4 regions of the Micromonospora schwarzwaldensis genome follow, and region 1 is predicted to be linked to each of the others. Evidence: riboswitches for the same ligand, from Rfam matches in the RefSeq annotation. Region 1 holds a riboswitch; each other region holds the start of a gene.
What was found. A riboswitch is a leader RNA that binds a small molecule or an ion and turns the genes downstream of it on or off. The one in region 1 is predicted to bind cyclic di-AMP.
Positions count from the first base shown of each region.

Region 2: another riboswitch for cyclic di-AMP. It lies ahead of VKK44_RS18625 (C39 family peptidase); the one in region 1 lies ahead of VKK44_RS28355 (C40 family peptidase).
Region 3: another riboswitch for cyclic di-AMP. It lies ahead of VKK44_RS26070 (coiled-coil domain-containing protein); the one in region 1 lies ahead of VKK44_RS28355 (C40 family peptidase).
Region 4: another riboswitch for cyclic di-AMP. It lies ahead of VKK44_RS05360 (coiled-coil domain-containing protein); the one in region 1 lies ahead of VKK44_RS28355 (C40 family peptidase).

Region 1 covers NZ_CP154796.1:6,478,684-6,482,710, reverse strand. Annotated here, with positions in the region: gene VKK44_RS28365 (C40 family peptidase) at 1-75, shown strand, start outside; gene VKK44_RS28360 (N-acetylmuramoyl-L-alanine amidase) at 135-2,168, opposite strand; cyclic di-AMP (ydaO/yuaA leader) riboswitch at 2,402-2,539, shown strand; gene VKK44_RS28355 (C40 family peptidase) at 2,608-3,585, shown strand; gene dcd (dCTP deaminase) at 3,658-4,027, opposite strand, start outside.
Region 2 covers NZ_CP154796.1:4,391,771-4,395,797, forward strand. Annotated here, with positions in the region: gene VKK44_RS18615 (alpha/beta fold hydrolase) at 1-192, opposite strand, end outside; gene VKK44_RS18620 (hypothetical protein) at 805-1,359, shown strand; gene VKK44_RS18625 (C39 family peptidase) at 1,420-2,313, opposite strand; cyclic di-AMP (ydaO/yuaA leader) riboswitch at 2,473-2,613, opposite strand; gene VKK44_RS18630 (hypothetical protein) at 2,941-3,705, opposite strand; gene VKK44_RS18635 (hypothetical protein) at 3,855-4,027, opposite strand, start outside.
Region 3 covers NZ_CP154796.1:6,007,077-6,011,103, reverse strand. Annotated here, with positions in the region: gene VKK44_RS26080 (helix-turn-helix transcriptional regulator) at 19-363, opposite strand; gene VKK44_RS26075 (carbonic anhydrase) at 534-1,187, shown strand; gene VKK44_RS26070 (coiled-coil domain-containing protein) at 1,243-2,268, opposite strand; cyclic di-AMP (ydaO/yuaA leader) riboswitch at 2,273-2,403, opposite strand; gene VKK44_RS26065 (YibE/F family protein) at 2,558-3,865, opposite strand.
Region 4 covers NZ_CP154796.1:1,101,243-1,105,269, forward strand. Annotated here, with positions in the region: gene VKK44_RS05355 (SRPBCC family protein) at 1-420, shown strand, start outside; gene VKK44_RS05360 (coiled-coil domain-containing protein) at 489-1,574, opposite strand; cyclic di-AMP (ydaO/yuaA leader) riboswitch at 1,580-1,709, opposite strand; gene VKK44_RS05365 (cation diffusion facilitator family transporter) at 1,852-2,766, opposite strand; gene VKK44_RS05370 (HelD family protein) at 2,844-4,027, opposite strand, start outside.

The sequences.
Region 1 (4,027 bases):
CCGCGGACCGGTAAACCGGTCCAGGTGGCGAAGGTGGAGTACATGCCGGTCGCGGGCTACCGCCGGCCGTACTGATCGAGTCGTGACGAAGGCCCCCGGTCCGAAGCGGACCGGGGGCCTTCCCTGTCGGACCGTCAGCGCGGCGCGCCGAGCGGCGACGGCAGGATCAGCACGTCGTCGAGATTCACGAACATGATCCGGTGGCCGAACTGGACCTGCACGTAGCGGTTCGTGCCGCGGACCACGGTGCGGTCACCGGGGACGGAGCCGTCGAAGGAGACCGCCCGGTAGTACTCGCCCGGCAGCACGCCGCCCACCGCGTACCGCTGGCCGGCCGCGAACGTGTACTGGAGCGGGGAGATGGCCTGGTACGGGATGGTCTCCGGGTAGGCGGCCTGCTCGGGGTAGGCGCGACCGTACACCGGAACGGTGGCCCTGCCGGGGCGCGGCGTCACCACGAAGCCGGTGGCCCACTTCGCGGTGGGCGCGTCGGCCGGGTTGTGGAACCACGCCTTCTGGCCGAGGTACCAGATCGCGGTCCAGTCGCCCTGCCGGCCGGCCACCGCGTACGTCTGTCCGGCGGAGGCGCGGGCACCGTGGTCGGAGACGTACATCGTGTCCGGCGTGCCGTCCGGGCGCAGCCCGAGGTCGTTGACCAGCGGGGCGTCCGCGCTCGGCGCGGTCCGCAGCACGACCGCCGAGGAGCCGCGCGACGGGCAGGGCGCGGCCGGCGGGGTGGGCGTCGGGACGCCCGGCGGCTGCTGGTTGCAGCCGACGAACGCCGGCCGGTTGGTGGCGAAGTCCGGGTCGATGGTGACCAGCCCGGTACGCGACGTGCCGGTGGCCCGGAACGGCGCCTTCATCAGGTCGAAGTAGTGCGACCAGTCCCAGTAGGGGCCCGGGTCCCAGTGCATGCCCTTCACGGTCGGGGCGGTGGTGCCGGGCACGTTGTCGTGGCCGATGATGTGCTGCCGGTCCATCGGGATGCCGAACTTCTGCGCCAGGTACCGGACCAGCTTGGCCGAGCTGCGGTACATCGCCTCGGTGTACCAGGTGCCCTGCCCGGCGAAGCCCTCGTGTTCCAGGCCGATGGACTTGGCGTTGACGTACCAGTTGCCGGCGTGCCAGCCGACGTCCTTGGCCTTGATGTGCTGGGCGACGTAGCCGTCCACCGACCGCAGCGTGTAGTGCCAGCCCAGGTAGTCGGCGCGCTTCACCAGGTCGACGCTGGGGTTGAAGTAGCCCTCGGTGTCGTGGATGACGATGTATTCGATCTTCTGCTGCTTCGGCCGGTCGCCCAGGTCGTGGTTGCCGTAGTCGCCCGGGTCCGCGCTGAGCTGCTCGTAGGGGGCGGGGATCCACTCGCAGGCCAGCCGCACCGGGCACTCCAGCCCGTCCGGCCGCGCGGCCTGGCGCAGCCCGAGGCGGGCCAGCCCGGCACGGTCCGGCTCGGCGGCGGTGGCGGCCAGCGTGACCCGCTGCCCGTCGTCGGTGGTCCGGGCCGCGCCCTGGCCGAGCTGGTCGTAGACCTCGTCGGCGAAGGCCGCCGCCGCGTCGGACGTGTCCGCGCCGGAGTAGCGGGCCACCGCGCCGTACCAGGCCGCGGCGTCGCTGCCGGCGCCGACCGGCCCGCCCAGTGCCTTCTGGTGCGACGCCAGCAGCGCCGCGCCACCGCGGATGTTCGCGGCCGGGTCGGTGCGCAGCGTCTGCGCGTCCAGTCCGGTGAGAGTGGCGGCGGCGTCGAGCGTCTGGAGCGAGGCGGCCGGCAGCGGCGTCTCCCGTGTCGGCGCGGCGGCGGTGGCCGGGTCGAGCGTGAGCGGACGGGCGTCGTCGCCGCGCGGGTCCTCGTCCTCGTCGACGTGCGCGCTGCCCGGCGTGGCCAGGATGTGCGCGGCGTCGGTCAGGTGCATCGGGCCGTAGCCGCCGCTGGTGCTGGGCTGGCCCGGGTGGGTGTCCCACCTCGACTCCAGGTAGGAGACGCCGAGCAGCACGTTCTGCGGTACGCCGTACTCGGCCGCCGCGGCGGCGTACTGCTGCTGGCGGTCGCCGGTGGGCCGGTCCGCCTGTGGCGCGGCGCTCACCGGGCCGGTGGTGGCCAGCGCGGTGGCCGTCGCCACGGCGGCGGCGAGCAGTATCCGTCTGCTGGACGGCGGGGCTGAGAGGTGCATCGAACCTCCTGGACAGGGATGGGGGTCACTGCGTTTCCCACCCTCACGCCCGCCACCCGTGGGGGTCAATAGCTTTCTGGGCAGTAATCCGACATGAAAGAAATCTTCATTCGCGTTCGGGTGGCACATCCGATACGGAGTGTCACGGCCGTTCGGGTTGCGGATTGATAACGGGAATCCTTACTCTGGTCAATCGTCGGCCGCACGTTTCACCGTCCAACCCGGTCGGTGACGGCCCGACACCGCCGAGTCGCCCACGGGCGAGCCGGGGACCCAGGTACCTGGGGTGAATCCGCAGCCACTGCGGTAGGGCGTCTCCCTTCCCGCCCGAACCCGTCAGCTAACCCGGTAGGCGGCCAGGCAGAAGGAGTACGGACGCCCGGTGGCACACCATGCCCCGCGGCCGACGTCGAGCCGGTCGGTCGACCGGTCCGCTGTCGTGCCGCGTTCCCGCTGGTCCCGCTTCACCACCACACTCGCCGCCCTGGTCGGCGCCGCGGTCGTCCTGACCGGCGGCGCGACGGCGGCGCACGCGGAACCCTCGGTCGCCGAGATCGAGGCCCAGATCGACCGCGACTGGAACAAGCTCGAACCCGTCATCGAACAGGTCAACGCCGTGCGCGGGCAGCTCGCCGTGCGCCGCAAGCAGGCCGACGCGCTCGGCCGGCAGATCGCCCCGCTCCAGGCCCGGGTGGACGCCGCGCTCGGCCAGGTCGGCGGGCTCGCCGCCGACGCGTACAAGGGCGACAACCTCTCCACCGTCAACGCGCTGCTGGGCAGCCGTTCGCCGAGCGAGCTGGTCACCGGCCTGGAAATGCTCGACCGCTTCGCGCACCACCAGCAGGAGCAGGTCCGCGACATCGCCGCGCTGCGCGACGAGCTGGCGGCGAAGAAGAAGCCGCTGGACGCGATGGTCGCCGACCTGAGCCGCACCGAGGCCCAGCTCGCGGCGAAGAAGAAGCAGATCGACGCCGAGATCGCCAAGCTCCAGAAGCTGCGGCTCAAGGTGTACGGCAACGGTGGCGGCGGCCCGCTGCGCCCGGCCCCCTGTCCCGCCGGCTATCCCGGCGGCCCGGCCGGGGTGGCGGTCAAGTTCGCCTGCGCCCAGATCGGCAAGATCTACGTGTGGGGCGCGGCCGGCCCGGACCACTTCGACTGCTCGGGCCTCACCATGGCCGCCTGGGCGAAGGCCGGGGTCTCGCTGCCGCACAACGCCCGCCAGCAGCACGACGTGACGAAGCGGGTCAGCCGCGCCGAGCTGCGCGCCGGTGACCTGGTCTTCTACTACGGCGACCTGCACCACGTGGGGATGTACGTCGGCGACGGCTGGGTGGTGCACGCCTCCCAGTCCGGCAAGCCCATCACCATGAAGCGCGTCGACGACGGCGACATCAACAGCTACGGCCGCCCCGGCTGAGGTGCAAGGAGGGGCCCCCTGTTAACGCATTCCGCATAACAGGGAGCCCCTCCTGACAGCCACGGGTCGGCGTCAGCGGGTCGGCCAGGTGCGCCAGCTCTGCCAGGACCGGCTCGGCGTCGGGCCGCGCTGACCCTGGTAGCGCGAACCGTAGACGGCCGAGCCGTACGGGTGCTCGGCCGGCGACGAGAGCCGGAAGATGCAGAGCTGGCCGATCTTCATGCCCGGCCAGAGCGTGATCGGCAGATTCGCCACGTTGGACAGCTCCAGCGTGACGTGACCGGAGAAGCCCGGGTCGATGAAGCCGGCGGTGGAGTGGGTGAGCAGACCGAGCCGGCCCAGCGACGACTTGCCCTCCAGCCGGCCGGCCAGCTCCTCACCCAGCGAGATCACCTCCAGCGTGGAGGCGAGCACGAACTCGCCCGGGTGCAGCACGAACGGC
Region 2 (4,027 bases), 2.1 Mb from region 1:
CCGCGCCAGGGCCGCGAACGAGTACCCGGCCTCCGACAACGGCGGTGACCAGCCGTGGCCGGCCAGGTCGGGGGCGAGCCAACGCCCCTGCCAGCGACGCTCCAGCAGCGGCGCCCAGGGCAACCACACCTCGCCGGTGGCACCCATGCCGTGCAGGAGCACCAGGTGGCGGGTCCCCGTCACATCGCCCATACGCCGCAGTCTGCCACCGCACGGACACCCCGCGCGAGACCACGCACGCCGGCACCGCCCCGGGCGAATGGAACGCGGTGATTGCCCTCGGACACCGGAGACACCACCGCGTCGTTCCACAACCTGGGCGCGGAGCGGTGTCGACGCGTCGGGCATGCCGGACGTTGCTTGCGCTCGCAGCGCTACGAACTTGATGGCGTGGACGGGTCACCCGTCCTGACCCGTCCACACCATCAGGTTTGCAGGCGCTGGACGTGACACTGGTGGGACGGCGAGTGGAACGCGGTGGATGTGTGGGCGCGCGTGAGACATCCCTGGCGTGCCAGTGCCTCACGGGGTGGGTTGTCCGGTTCGGCGGTGGTGGGCGGCACGCTGGCGGCGGAATCGTCGACGGGGTGGCGGCGTTGTATCCCGGTGCACGGCCGAGGAAGGCAAGCGCCCCCGCGCCGCCCCCCGCCCGGGAATGACGGTGGACCCCCGGTCGTTACACACAGTTCCGGCGCCGCGACGAGGCCCCCGCCCCGCGAGCAGCCGGATCCCCCGAGCTTCTTCTTGTGCGCCTGACGGTGCCCGCACCCCCCGGTGCGTTGACCCCCGAATGGAGCCCTCCCCATGAACACGATGCTGCGTAAGAGTGTGCTGGGTATTGCTGGTCTGGCTTTCACCGGTGGTGTGTTCGCCGGTCCGATCGCCGGTCACGTCGAGTCCGCGCACGCCGCCACCGCCAGCAAGCCGATCGCGGTCGCGAGTGTGCAGGGTGAGCAGTCCACGATCACCCTCAACGACGAGCAGACCGCCAACGTCAAGGCGATCATCGCCGCGACGAAGAAGGCCGGCCTGCCGGAGCGGGCGGCGGTGGTCTCGATCGCGACGGCGTTGCAGGAGTCGAAGCTGGAGAACCTGGGCCACCTCGGCGACCGCAACGACCACGACTCGCTGGGTCTGTTCCAGCAGCGCCCCTCCTCGGGTTGGGGCACGCCGGAGCAGATCACCGACCCGGAGTACTCGACCCTCGCGTTCCTGAAGGGGTTGAAGCAGGTCGACGGCTGGCAGGACATGCCGGTGACCAAGGCCGCCCAGACGGTGCAGGTGTCGGCCTACCCGGACGCGTACGCCCAGTGGGAGAAGCAGGCCACCGACCTGGTCGCCAAGCACTGGAACAGCTAAGACGGCATGAAGGCCGGCACCCCCAGCGGGTGCCGGCCTTCAGCGCGTACCGGAAACGGGTCAGGCGGAGTAGCCGCGCGTGGCCATCCAGTTCGCCAGGTCGATGGTGCTGATCCAGTACGCCGGCAGCGACGGGTCGGCCGAGTCGGCGATCCGTACGGTCCGGCCGTCGTTCTTGTAGCCGACCACGGCGATGTAGTGGCCGCCCGGGAACGAGTGCCAGCCGCCGTCGGTGTCGGTGGCGTCCCCGACGACGTTCGAGACCACGGCCCGGCCGTTGCTGACCGCGTTGACCACGTCGGCCTGGAGCCGGTCGATCTGGGCCCCGGTGGCCGTGCCCGGGATCATGCGGGTCCGGTACGGGTCGCCCTTGACCTGCTGGTTGAGCACCCGGGTGGTGTCCTCGGCCGAGTTGGTGCCCATCTCGGTGGTGCCGAGCGCGACGGCGAGCGTGTCCTGGCTGCGCTCGATGCCGGTGGCGCTGAGCGCGTTCCGCACCGCGGCCGGGCCGCAGTAGTAGTAGGTGGTCTGCGCCTGGTAGTCGTAGTCGAGCACCCTGCTCGACGGCGGCTTCGGCTTGGCCGTGCGGGTGGTGTCCGGGTCGGCGACCTTCGCCGACGGCGACGCCGTGGGCGACGCGCTGGGCGAGCGGCTGGGCGAGGCGCTGGGTGACGCGCTCGGCGACGGGGCGGCGATCCGTGCCTCACTGCGGCTGGCGGTGTCGCCCAGGCGGGAGCCGAGTTCCGCCACCGTGGCGGTGTTCTCCTGCCGGGTCGGCGCGTCGTCGTTGGCGGTCAGCGCGGCGCCGGTGCCGCCGGCCAGCACGAGGGCCGCGGCCGAACCGGCGATGATCTGGTACGGGCGCTGGGTCGCGAGGCGACGCAGGTGGCGCTTCAGGTGGTGCTTCACGGGTTTCCTCCACGGGGGTGGGCGGCACGCACCGGCCCCGCACATGGAGGAACCCACATGCGCTGGCGGGCGGAACGGCCACGGGACGTCGCCCGGGTTGCCGGGCGGACAGGGGTCGGAAAGCGGCGTCGCGTCAGGCGAGCGCCGGCACCCCGATGCCGTGGAGGCGGGGGGACGTTCGGGGGGTGGTGGGCACGAGGATGGAACTCCTTCCGTGTCCGCCGACCGGGTTAGCTGACGGATTCGGGCGGGAAGTACGCCCTACCGCGGGCCGTGGCTCGCGGATTCACCCCGATGGTGCGATGGGTCCCCGGTTCGTATTGCACGATTAGGCGGGTCGGCGCGGCGTCGCCATCTGCGATCGGGAACCGCACCGGACCGCGCCGACACTACCGGTGGGTACACGCCCTGCCAAGCGCTCTCACCTGCGCAAACGTCGTGGGCGACTACGGATTCGGAACAGTCGGTCACCGACTTCCCCCTATGGGACAAGCGGTCGCGTCGGCGCCCGTCCGGCAGGAAGCGGACATCCGGCGGGTGGAGAAACGGGCAGCGGGCGCAGCAGGGGCCATCGATCCGGACGCTCACCGGTGGGCGGCACCGGTGACCGGCGTCACCGCTTCCGGATAACGATTCGGTCGACGTCCCGTCGTGGGCGCCGGTGCGTGCCGGTCAGCCGACGCGGGCCGGACGCCACCGGGTCCCCGGTACGGCTGCCGGGGCCGGGAGGCGGGTCGCCGGCGAGACGCGGGACGCGGGTGCCGGCCGCAGCGCCGTGGTGGCCGCGTACGCCTCGGCGGCGAGCGTCCGGGCCGCCTCGGCGGCGAGTTCGGCGTCCCGCCAGGCCAGGCGCTCCCGTTCGGCGGCTGCCTCCCAGCCGGCCCGCCGCCCGTCGCGGATGGTCCGGGCCAGCACGATCTCCTGCTCGGCCGGGTGCCGGCGTGGGTCCCACCCGTTGCGGCGGGCCAGCACGTCGGCGAGTTGGCGGGCGGTCAGCTCGCCTCGCCAGTGCGCCGCCATGGCGGTGCGGTGCAGCCAACGCTCGCGCGCCGCGTACTCGGCGGGGGTGCGGGGCGTGTGCGGGGCGGGCAGCGCGCCGGCGGCGGCCAGGCGGCGGGCGGCGGCGTCCGACTCGTCGTAGGCGGTCCAGGCCCGGTCCGCCTCGCTCTGGGCGGCCAGCCACTGCTCGCGGCGACGGCGGGCGGTCTGCGCGGCCCCGGCGGCGGCCACCGCCACCTCGTCGGCGTACCGGGTCAGGTCGGCGCGGTGGAGCGCCTCCACGTCGACCGGTTCGGGTGCCGGGTCCACCGCGCCGTCGCGTTCCGGGCGCGCGACCAGCACGGCGAGCAGGACGAGGGCGAGCACGGTCAGGGCCGACCAGATGGCGGCGGCCTCGGGGACGGCGGTGAGGAAGTGGAGAAGAACGGTCTGCGACATGGTCGGCACCTCACGGGAGACAGTGGCGGGGAACTCCGCACGGCCGGTCGGGGCGGGGCGCGGCCGGAGTCCGGGCGCCGCCGGGCCGCCGAGGGCGGGTGCGGGGTGAGGTTCGGTGGGCGCGGTCACGGGCCGGGGCCCGTGGCGGGTCAGCGCGCGGGCGGGGCCCGCGGACCGGCCGGTGCCGGCGGCTGGCCGGCCGGGAACGGGTGCCGCCCGGTCGGGGGCACGGCCCCGCCCGCCGGCTGCGGCTCGGGAACGTCGACGCGGCTGCCCTGCCGATCGACGGCGGGGACGCCCTGTCGCTCGGTGACGGTGCTGC
Region 3 (4,027 bases), 470 kb from region 1:
GCGTACGCCCGGCCACGGTCAGCGCTCGGGGGTGGCGTCGGTGGCCGACTGCTCGGCGGCGAAGAGGTCGAGCAGCGCCCCGACCTGCTGGTCGGCCTCGGCCGGGTGCCGGAAACGGCCGTTCGGGTTGATCGTGTACTCGTTGCGCCGGCCCACCCGGGTGCGGTGGAGGTAACCGCCGGCTTCCAGGTCGGCGACGATCGCCTGGGCCGCCCGCTCGGTGACGCCCACCTCGTCGGCCACGTCCCGCAGCCGCGCGGTGGGGTTGCGCGCGATGGCCAGCAGCACGTGCCCGTGGTTGGTGAGGAAGGTCCAGTGCCGGCGGCTCCCGTCCTCGCCTGGTGTGGTCGCCATGGTGGTCATCGTATGGCGTTCCGGGCAGTCAGCCGGAACCGGAGCGGGTGGCGTCATGATGCCTGAAATGCGTATCACGAAATCTTGACGTGCCTTCGGTCCCGTGTGACGGTGGGTCGCGAGGCCGACACCGCCGCCGGCCGGCCTGGTCGTTCCGCCCGAGGACAAGGTGAGCAGCGATGATCCCGAGCACTCCCGAAGAGGCACTCGCCGAACTGCGGGCCGGTAACCACCGGTTCGTCACCGGCGTGCCGCAGCACCCGAACCAGGACGCCGGGCGTCGGGCCGCGGTCGCGGAGGGCCAGCACCCGTTCGCGGTGATCGTCGGCTGTTCCGACTCCCGGCTCGCCGCCGAGATCATCTTCGACCGGGGTCTCGGCGACCTCTTCGTGGTGCGTACCGCCGGGCACACCGCCGGCCCCGAGGTGCTCGGCAGCGTCGAGTACGCGGTGACCGTGCTCGGCACGCCGCTCGTGGTGGTGCTCGGCCACGACTCGTGCGGCGCGGTCCAGGCGGCCCGCGAGGCGGTCCGCACCGGCTCCGCGCCGGCCGGGCACCTGGGCGCGGTGGTGGACGCCGTCTCGCCCAGCCTGCTCCGGGCCGCCCGGCAGGAGGTCACGGAACTCGACGGCATCATCGACATCCACATCGCGCAGACCGTGGAGACCCTGCTGGCCCGCTCGTCGGTGCTCGCCGAGCGGGTGGCCGGGGGAGCGTGCGCGGTGGTCGGCATGTCGTACCGGCTCAGCGGCGGCGAGGTGCGGACGGTGGCGCAGTCGCCGGGCCCGCTGCCCGCGCCGGCCGCACCGGCGGACCCGGCGCTCGCCGGCTGACCGCTCGCCGGACACCCGGAAGGGCCGCCCGGAGGCGGCCCTTCTCGGGTACGCGTCAGAGCAGTGACATGTGCACGTGGTCGGTGTGGTTCGAGGGCCCGCTGTAGGAACTCCAGCCGGTGGCCGGGAACCAGATCTGCCGGTTCCAGATCACGTAGTAGATGCCCAGCCGGTCGGCGTTGCGGATGAGGAAGGCGGCCACCTCGTTGCCGTACCGGCGGGTGTCGTTGTTGTGCCACGGCGCGAAGCCGCTGTTCTGCAACGACCAGTCGCACGCCTTGCCCTTGGGGTGCTCCCACGGCCCGCCGGGGCGGTAGCAGCCCACGAAGCGGTTGAAGCCGGCGCGCTTGACCTCCTTGTACGCGTGCAGCGTGCGCGGCGTGACGCAGCCGGAGGTGGTCGGGTCGTCCTCGCTGCACGACTCGGACTTCCACCCGCCGTCGGCGGTACGACCGGGGCCGATCTTGGCGACCGGCGAGGTGGCCGAGACCAGGCCACCGGTGAAGCCCAGCCCGCCGACGAGCTTCAGCGCCTTCTGCGCCTCGACCTTCTCGCGGGCCATCGCGTTCGTCTGCTTCTCCTGCTCGCGCACCTCGGCGTCGAGTGCGATCTTGGCCTGCTCGGCGCGCGTCTTCACCTCGTTGATGGCGGCGAGCCGCTGCGCGTTGAACAGGTTCAGCTCGTCCAGGGCGCTGGCCCGGCGGACGAACGAGTCGGGCGAGTCGCTCTCCAGCAGCATCGCCATCGCGCCGACGCGACCGGTCCGGTAGGACTGCGCGGCGATCTCGGTGACCTGCGGGCTGAGCGCGTCGAGCTGGTTCTGCGCCGCCTTCACCTCCAGCGCGAGCTGGAGCTGCCGCTTGCGCGACTTGTCCAACTTGGACTTGGCCTGGAGGTAGGCCCGGTTGGCCGCGGTGACGGCCTCGCTGATCAGCGGTGGGTCGTCGTCCTCCGCGTGCCCCGAGGGATTGGGGGCGGCGGTGTGCGGGGCCGCCGACGCCGGGGTCGGGCCGGCCAGCACGGCGAGCGCGGCGAGCACGGCCACCACGGGTGTCAAGCAGCGGCGCAGGGGTGCCGTCACAGTGTTCCCTTCCGTCGGCCGCCGACCGGGTTAGCTGACGGGTTCGGGACGGAAGTGGCCCCTACCGCTCGCGCGGATTCACCCCATGTACCTGGTTCCCCGGCTCGCCCGGAGGCGATTGGGCGGCGGCACCGCAGGCGCGGGTGCGCGCCTTCGGCGGTGACCGGCAGCGAGGTTACCCGAGATGCCGACCGGGGATCTACGCCCGGAAGCCGACCAATCGCGAGAATTCGACATTGCCCAGCGTGACCAGCATCGCGTTTCAGGCGGGCCGTCACGCTGCGGAGTGTCACCATGCGACATCCGTACTTCCCCGGTGGCCGGACCTCCGTTCGGCCGGCGTCCCGCCGAGCGCCTCCAGCGCCTCGCCGCGGGCCGTCGGTGGCCGGCCCGGGGACGGCGACGACGCGCCGGCCGCCGGTCCGCGCCGCCCGGCGGTGGCCACGACCGCGGCCAGCGCGGTGGTGAGCGGTACGGCGGCGATCAGACCGAGCGTCGCCACCGCGCTGCGGACGATCTCCTGGGCGAGGAACTCGCTGGTCAGGATCTCGCTCACCGGGCGGGAGTCGGCGACCAGCAGGAGCAGCAGCGGCAGCGAGGCGCCCGCGTACGCCAGCACGATGGTGTTGACCGTGGACGCGATGTGCGCCCGGCCCACCCGGGTGGCCGCCCGGTAGAGCTGCCGCCGGGACAGGTCGGGGTTGGCGTGCGCCAGCTCGGTGACGGTGGCCGCCTGGGTGACCGTGACGTCGTCCAGCACGCCGAGCGAGCCGATGATGATGCCGGCCAGCAGCAGCCCGTGCAGGTCCACGTCGCCCCGGAACATGGACAGCGTGGTGGCGTCCTCGCTGCCGAAGCCGGTCAGGTGGGTGGCGGCGGTGGCCAGCGTGCCCAGCACGCCGGTGATCACCAGGCTGCCGAGCGTGCCGAGCACCGCCACCGACGTCTGCGCGGTGATCCCGTGGGTCAGGTAGAGCACCACGAACATGATCAGCGCGGCGCCGACGATCGCCACCGGCAGCGGGGACCGGCCGGCGCCGATCCCGGGCAGCACGAAACCGAGCAGGATGGCGAAGCTCGCCACCAGCCCGCCCAACGCGGCCAGCCCGCGCCAGCGCCCGAACGCCACGATCGCGGCGGCGAAGAGCGCCACCAGCCAGATCAGCGGCGTGCCGCGCTGGTGCTCGGCGATGTTGTAGGCCTTCACCGACGGGTCGGCCGGGTCGGTCAGCTCGACCAGGATCACCTCGTCGCCGACCTCGACCCGGGGCGCACCGGGCCCGTTGGGGATCGGCGTCTCGACCTGCCGGCCGGCGTCCGGGCCCTGCTCCGCGGTGACGGTCACGGTGCCGCACCGGCCGCCGCCGCCCGCGGGGGCCTCCGGCGTGGGCGGGCAGGGCTCGGTCACCACCCGGGTCACCGTGCCGTGGTGGCGCGGCACGTTCTCGGCCCCGGCCGGTTCCGGGCCGCCGCCCCGGGGCCAGAGCACCAGCGCCGCGAGCACGGTGAGCACGAACAGCGGCACCACTGTCGCGAGCAGGAGCCGGCGTACGCCCGGCGGCGCGGCGGGGGCGGGACGGGTGTGGTCGGCGCCCACGGCGTCTCTCCCTACGGTCGCGGCGCGCCGGATCACCGGACCGGTCGGGCACCGGCCGGCCCGGACGCGTCCTGACCACGCCCGGTTCGCCGCCGGGCCATGGTAGCCAGCCCACCTGCGCGATCTTGTAATTGTGGACCCGGCAAACGTCACGAACGGGGC
Region 4 (4,027 bases), 1.6 Mb from region 1:
CAGGCCCGGTGCAGCCGGGCGGACGCGGTGGCCCTGCTCGGCGACCTGAGCCGGCAGGGCGAGCTGCATCCGTTGATCGTGCGGGTCCGGCAGTTGCCGCCCCGGTCGGGCGCGCTGGCCAGCTTCGCGATCACCGACCGTCTGGAGCTCGGTCCGCTGCACTTCCCGGTCACCTACCAGGCGGACGTGTTGATCGCCACCGAGGACGAGGTGGTCACCGTCGCCCGGCAGCAGCCGGCGACCACGGTCCGCAACCACACCCGGCTGCGTGACGAGCCCGACGGCGTGGTGCGGATCGACGTGGAGATCACCCTCACCGCGCCGGCGCCGCTGTTCGGTTACGCGTTCCGCCAGGCACGGGCCGCCCACCTGGGCCTCGCCGCGCGCCTCGGCGCGACCCTGGAGGCTCGGCCGGCCTGACCGGGCGGTGTCCCCTCCGGCTCGCGTGGCGTGGCGGCACCCGGCGTGGGCCGGGTGCCGCCGTGCCGTCAGTACACCGACAGGTGCACGTGGTTGGTGTGGTCGCTGGACGGGTCGCCGTTGCCCCCGCTGTACGACTTCCAACCGCTGCTGGGCAGCCAGATCTGCTTGAACCAGATCACGTAGAGCACGGCGAGCGGGTCGGCGTTGCGCACGAAGTACGCGGCCAGGTTGTTGCCGTACGTCCGGTCGCCGCCGCTGGCCACGCCGCCGAAGCCGCTCTTCTGGGCCGCGAAGTCGCAGGCCCGGCCCTTCGGGTGCTCGCCGGAGCCGCTGGGCCGGTGGCAGGAGACGTACCGGGTGAAACCGGCGGCCTTGGCCTGTTGCAGCGCGTGCAGCGTACGCGGGGTGATGCAGCCGCTGGCCGGCGTCGGGTCGTCGACGCTGCACGACTCCGCCGGCCAGGAGCCGTCGGAGTTGCGCTTGGCCGGCTTCGCGTTCGCCGTGGAGGTGCCCCGGATGCCGCTGCCGCTGCTGCCGCCGCCGCTGCTGGCGGACGGCCGGTTGTTGGCCTCCTCCAGCGCCTGCTCGGCCTGCTCCTTGCGCTTGGCCATCACCGCGACCTGTTTGCGCTGCTCGCGGACCTCGCCGTCGAGCGCGGTACGGGTGCGGATCGCCTCGTCGCGAGTGGCGATCAGCTCGCGCAGCGTCCGGTCCTCGTGCGCGGCGACCGTCTCCAGGGCGGCGGCCCGGTCCATGAAGCCTTCCGGGCTGGTGCTGCCGAGCAGCGCCGCGGCGGTGCCCATCCGGCCGGTGCGGTACGCCACCTCGGCGATCTCACCGACCTTGGCGTCGCGTTCGGTCAGCTCCGCGTCGATCGTCACGAGTCGTTCGTTGAGCTGCTTCTGCCGGGTCACCGACCGGCTCAGTGCGGCCTTGGCCTCCAGCCAGCCCTTGCTGGCGGCGTCGAGTTTGGCGCGCAGCGCCGGCGTGCCGCCCTCGTCGTCGTCGCCGGGCGCGGCGGCGAGCGGGCTGGTCGGGGGCGCCGCCGAGGCGGGGGAGACCGGCACCGTCGCGAGGCCGAGGCTCAGCATCGCGACGAGCAGGGCCGCCATCCGGGCGGCCGTTCGTCGTTCAGGTGCCACTGGGGGCATTCACGTGTCCTTCCGTCAACCGCCGACCGGGTTAGCTGACGGGTTCGGGACGGAAGATCCCTACCGCTGACGCGGATGCACCCCACGTACGTGGTTCCCCGGCTCGCCCCGCGGGCGATTAGGCGACGGCCGCTCCGTCGGCGCCGGATGACGCCTGCGGGTCGGCCGCGACCGAGCCTACCGGCGTTGCCCGGAGCCGGCTCCGCCACCCGGAACCGAATACCGGGCAAAACCGGCATAAGTCAACAATAGCCACTCGAATTTAAGTCTGTCCTAACTACCAGCCGGTTGGGCCACAGGCACCGGCGGACGCTCCGGGTTCGATCTGCAACGTGGCGTGATCGATCGAGAAGTCCTCGTGCAGCGCGGCCCGGGCGGCGGCCAGCACGGTGGCGACCTCCGCGCCCGGATCGGTGGTCAGGTGCGCCGAGGCCACGTCCATCCCGGAGGTGAGCGTCCAGACGTGCAGGTCGTGCACCTCCGCCACGCCGGGCACGGCGGTCAGCCGGTCGTGCACGGCGGTCACCTGAAGGTGTTCCGGCGCGGCCTGCACCAGGATGCGCACCGCGGCCCGGCCGAGCCGCCAGGTGCGCGGCAGGATGAACAGGCCGATCGCCACCGCGACCAGCGGGTCGGCCCACCACCAGTCGGTGACCGCGATGACCAGCGCGGCGCCGATCACCCCGAGCGAGCCGAGCAGGTCGCCGAGCACCTCCAGGTACGCGCCGCGCAGGTTGATGCTCTCCTGGGCGCCGGAGCGCAGCAGCGCGAACGCGGCGATGTTGGCGAGCAGGCCGAGCACGGCCACCACCAGCATCGGTCCGGCGAGCACCTCCGGCGGCTCACCGAACCGGCGTACCGCCTCGATCAGGACGTAGACCGCGACGGCGCCGAGCAGCACCGCGTTGGCCAGTGCGGCGAGCACCTCCAGCCGGTAGAGCCCGAACGTGCGTTGCGGGTCGGTCCGGGCGCGTCGGGTGGCGGTGATCGCCGCGAGCGCCATGCCGATGCCGAGCACGTCGGTGAACATGTGGCCGGCGTCGGAGAGCAGCGCGAGCGAGCCGGTCGTGACAGCGGCCACCGCCTCGACCACCATCAGCACGGCGAGCAGCGCGAACGCCGCCCAGAGCCGACCGGAGTGCCGGTGCGCCGCGTTGGCCACCGCAGCGCTGTGGTCATGACCTGCGCCCACGCACCCACCCTCCCGTCCCGTTCCCCGGACGGGCCCAATCTATGCTCACATCGCTATGTGTGCAAGTGACTGGGACGTCACGCCACCGGATCGAGCGTGGTCAGGCGCTGGGTGGCCCGGGACAGCGCGACGTAGAGCGTGCGGACCCCGGAACCGGGGTCGGCCCGGATCTCGCTCGGGGCGACCAGCACCACGCCGTCGTACTCCATGCCCTTGGCCTGGAGGCTGGTGACCACCTGGAGCCGGCCGTCGCCGAGCCCGCCCAGCCAACCGGCCACCTCGTCCCGGCGCGGCACCGGCGTGATCACGCCGACCGTGCCCTCGACCTCGGCCAGCAGCACCCGGGCCGCCTCGACCGTGGCCGCCGGCAGCTCGGCCGCGGCCACGGTGCGCTCCACCGGCGGCACACCGGTGGAGCGCACCGCCTGCGGCAGCGCCAGATGCGGATACCGCCGACGGATCTCCGCCGCCGCCACCGCGAAGATCTCCGCCGAGTTGCGGTAGTTGGTGGTCAGCTCGAAGCGACGCCGGGGCCGCCGCCCCAGCGCCTGGTCACGGGCCCGGTCCAACTCCTGCGGATCGCCGGTCCAGGCGGTCTGCGCCGGATCGCCGACCACCGTCCAGGACGCCAGCCGGCCGCGCCGCCCGACCATCCGCCACTGCATCGGCGAGACGTCCTGCGACTCGTCCACCACCACGTGGGCGAAGTCGCGGTAGTCCACCGGGCGCTCCCGGGCGGCGGCCCGGGCCGCGCGCTGCCGATCGGCGTACGTGCTCAGCTCGCGCACGCCGCCGGCCAACTGGTACGGGTCCCGCTTCGGTCGGGCCCGCCGCACCGGCTTGCCGAGCAGCGCGTCCAGCTCGTCCAGCAGCGCGATGTCGGCGACGGTCAACCCGTCGGTGTCCAGCGTCCGGTACGCGTCGGTGAGCAGCCGGATCTCGGTCGCGGAGAGGACCCCGCCGGCGTACCGGCGCAGCCGCTCGGGCCGGGCCAGCCAACCCAGCACGTGACGCGGGTGCAGCCGGGGCCACCAGGCCTTGAGGAACTCGCGGAACTCCGGTCGCTCGATGATCTCGTCCTCGAACGCGGGCTGCTCCGGCAGCCGACCCACCCGCAGCGTCCTAGCCTGCCCGTAGAGCGCGGCGAGCACGGCGTCGAACGCGGCCCGGCGCACCTCGTTGCGGCGCGCGCCCCGGGTCAACGTGCGGTCCCGCACCGCGTCCAGCGCCGGCCGGTCCAGCCGCAGCAGTTCGCCGCGGT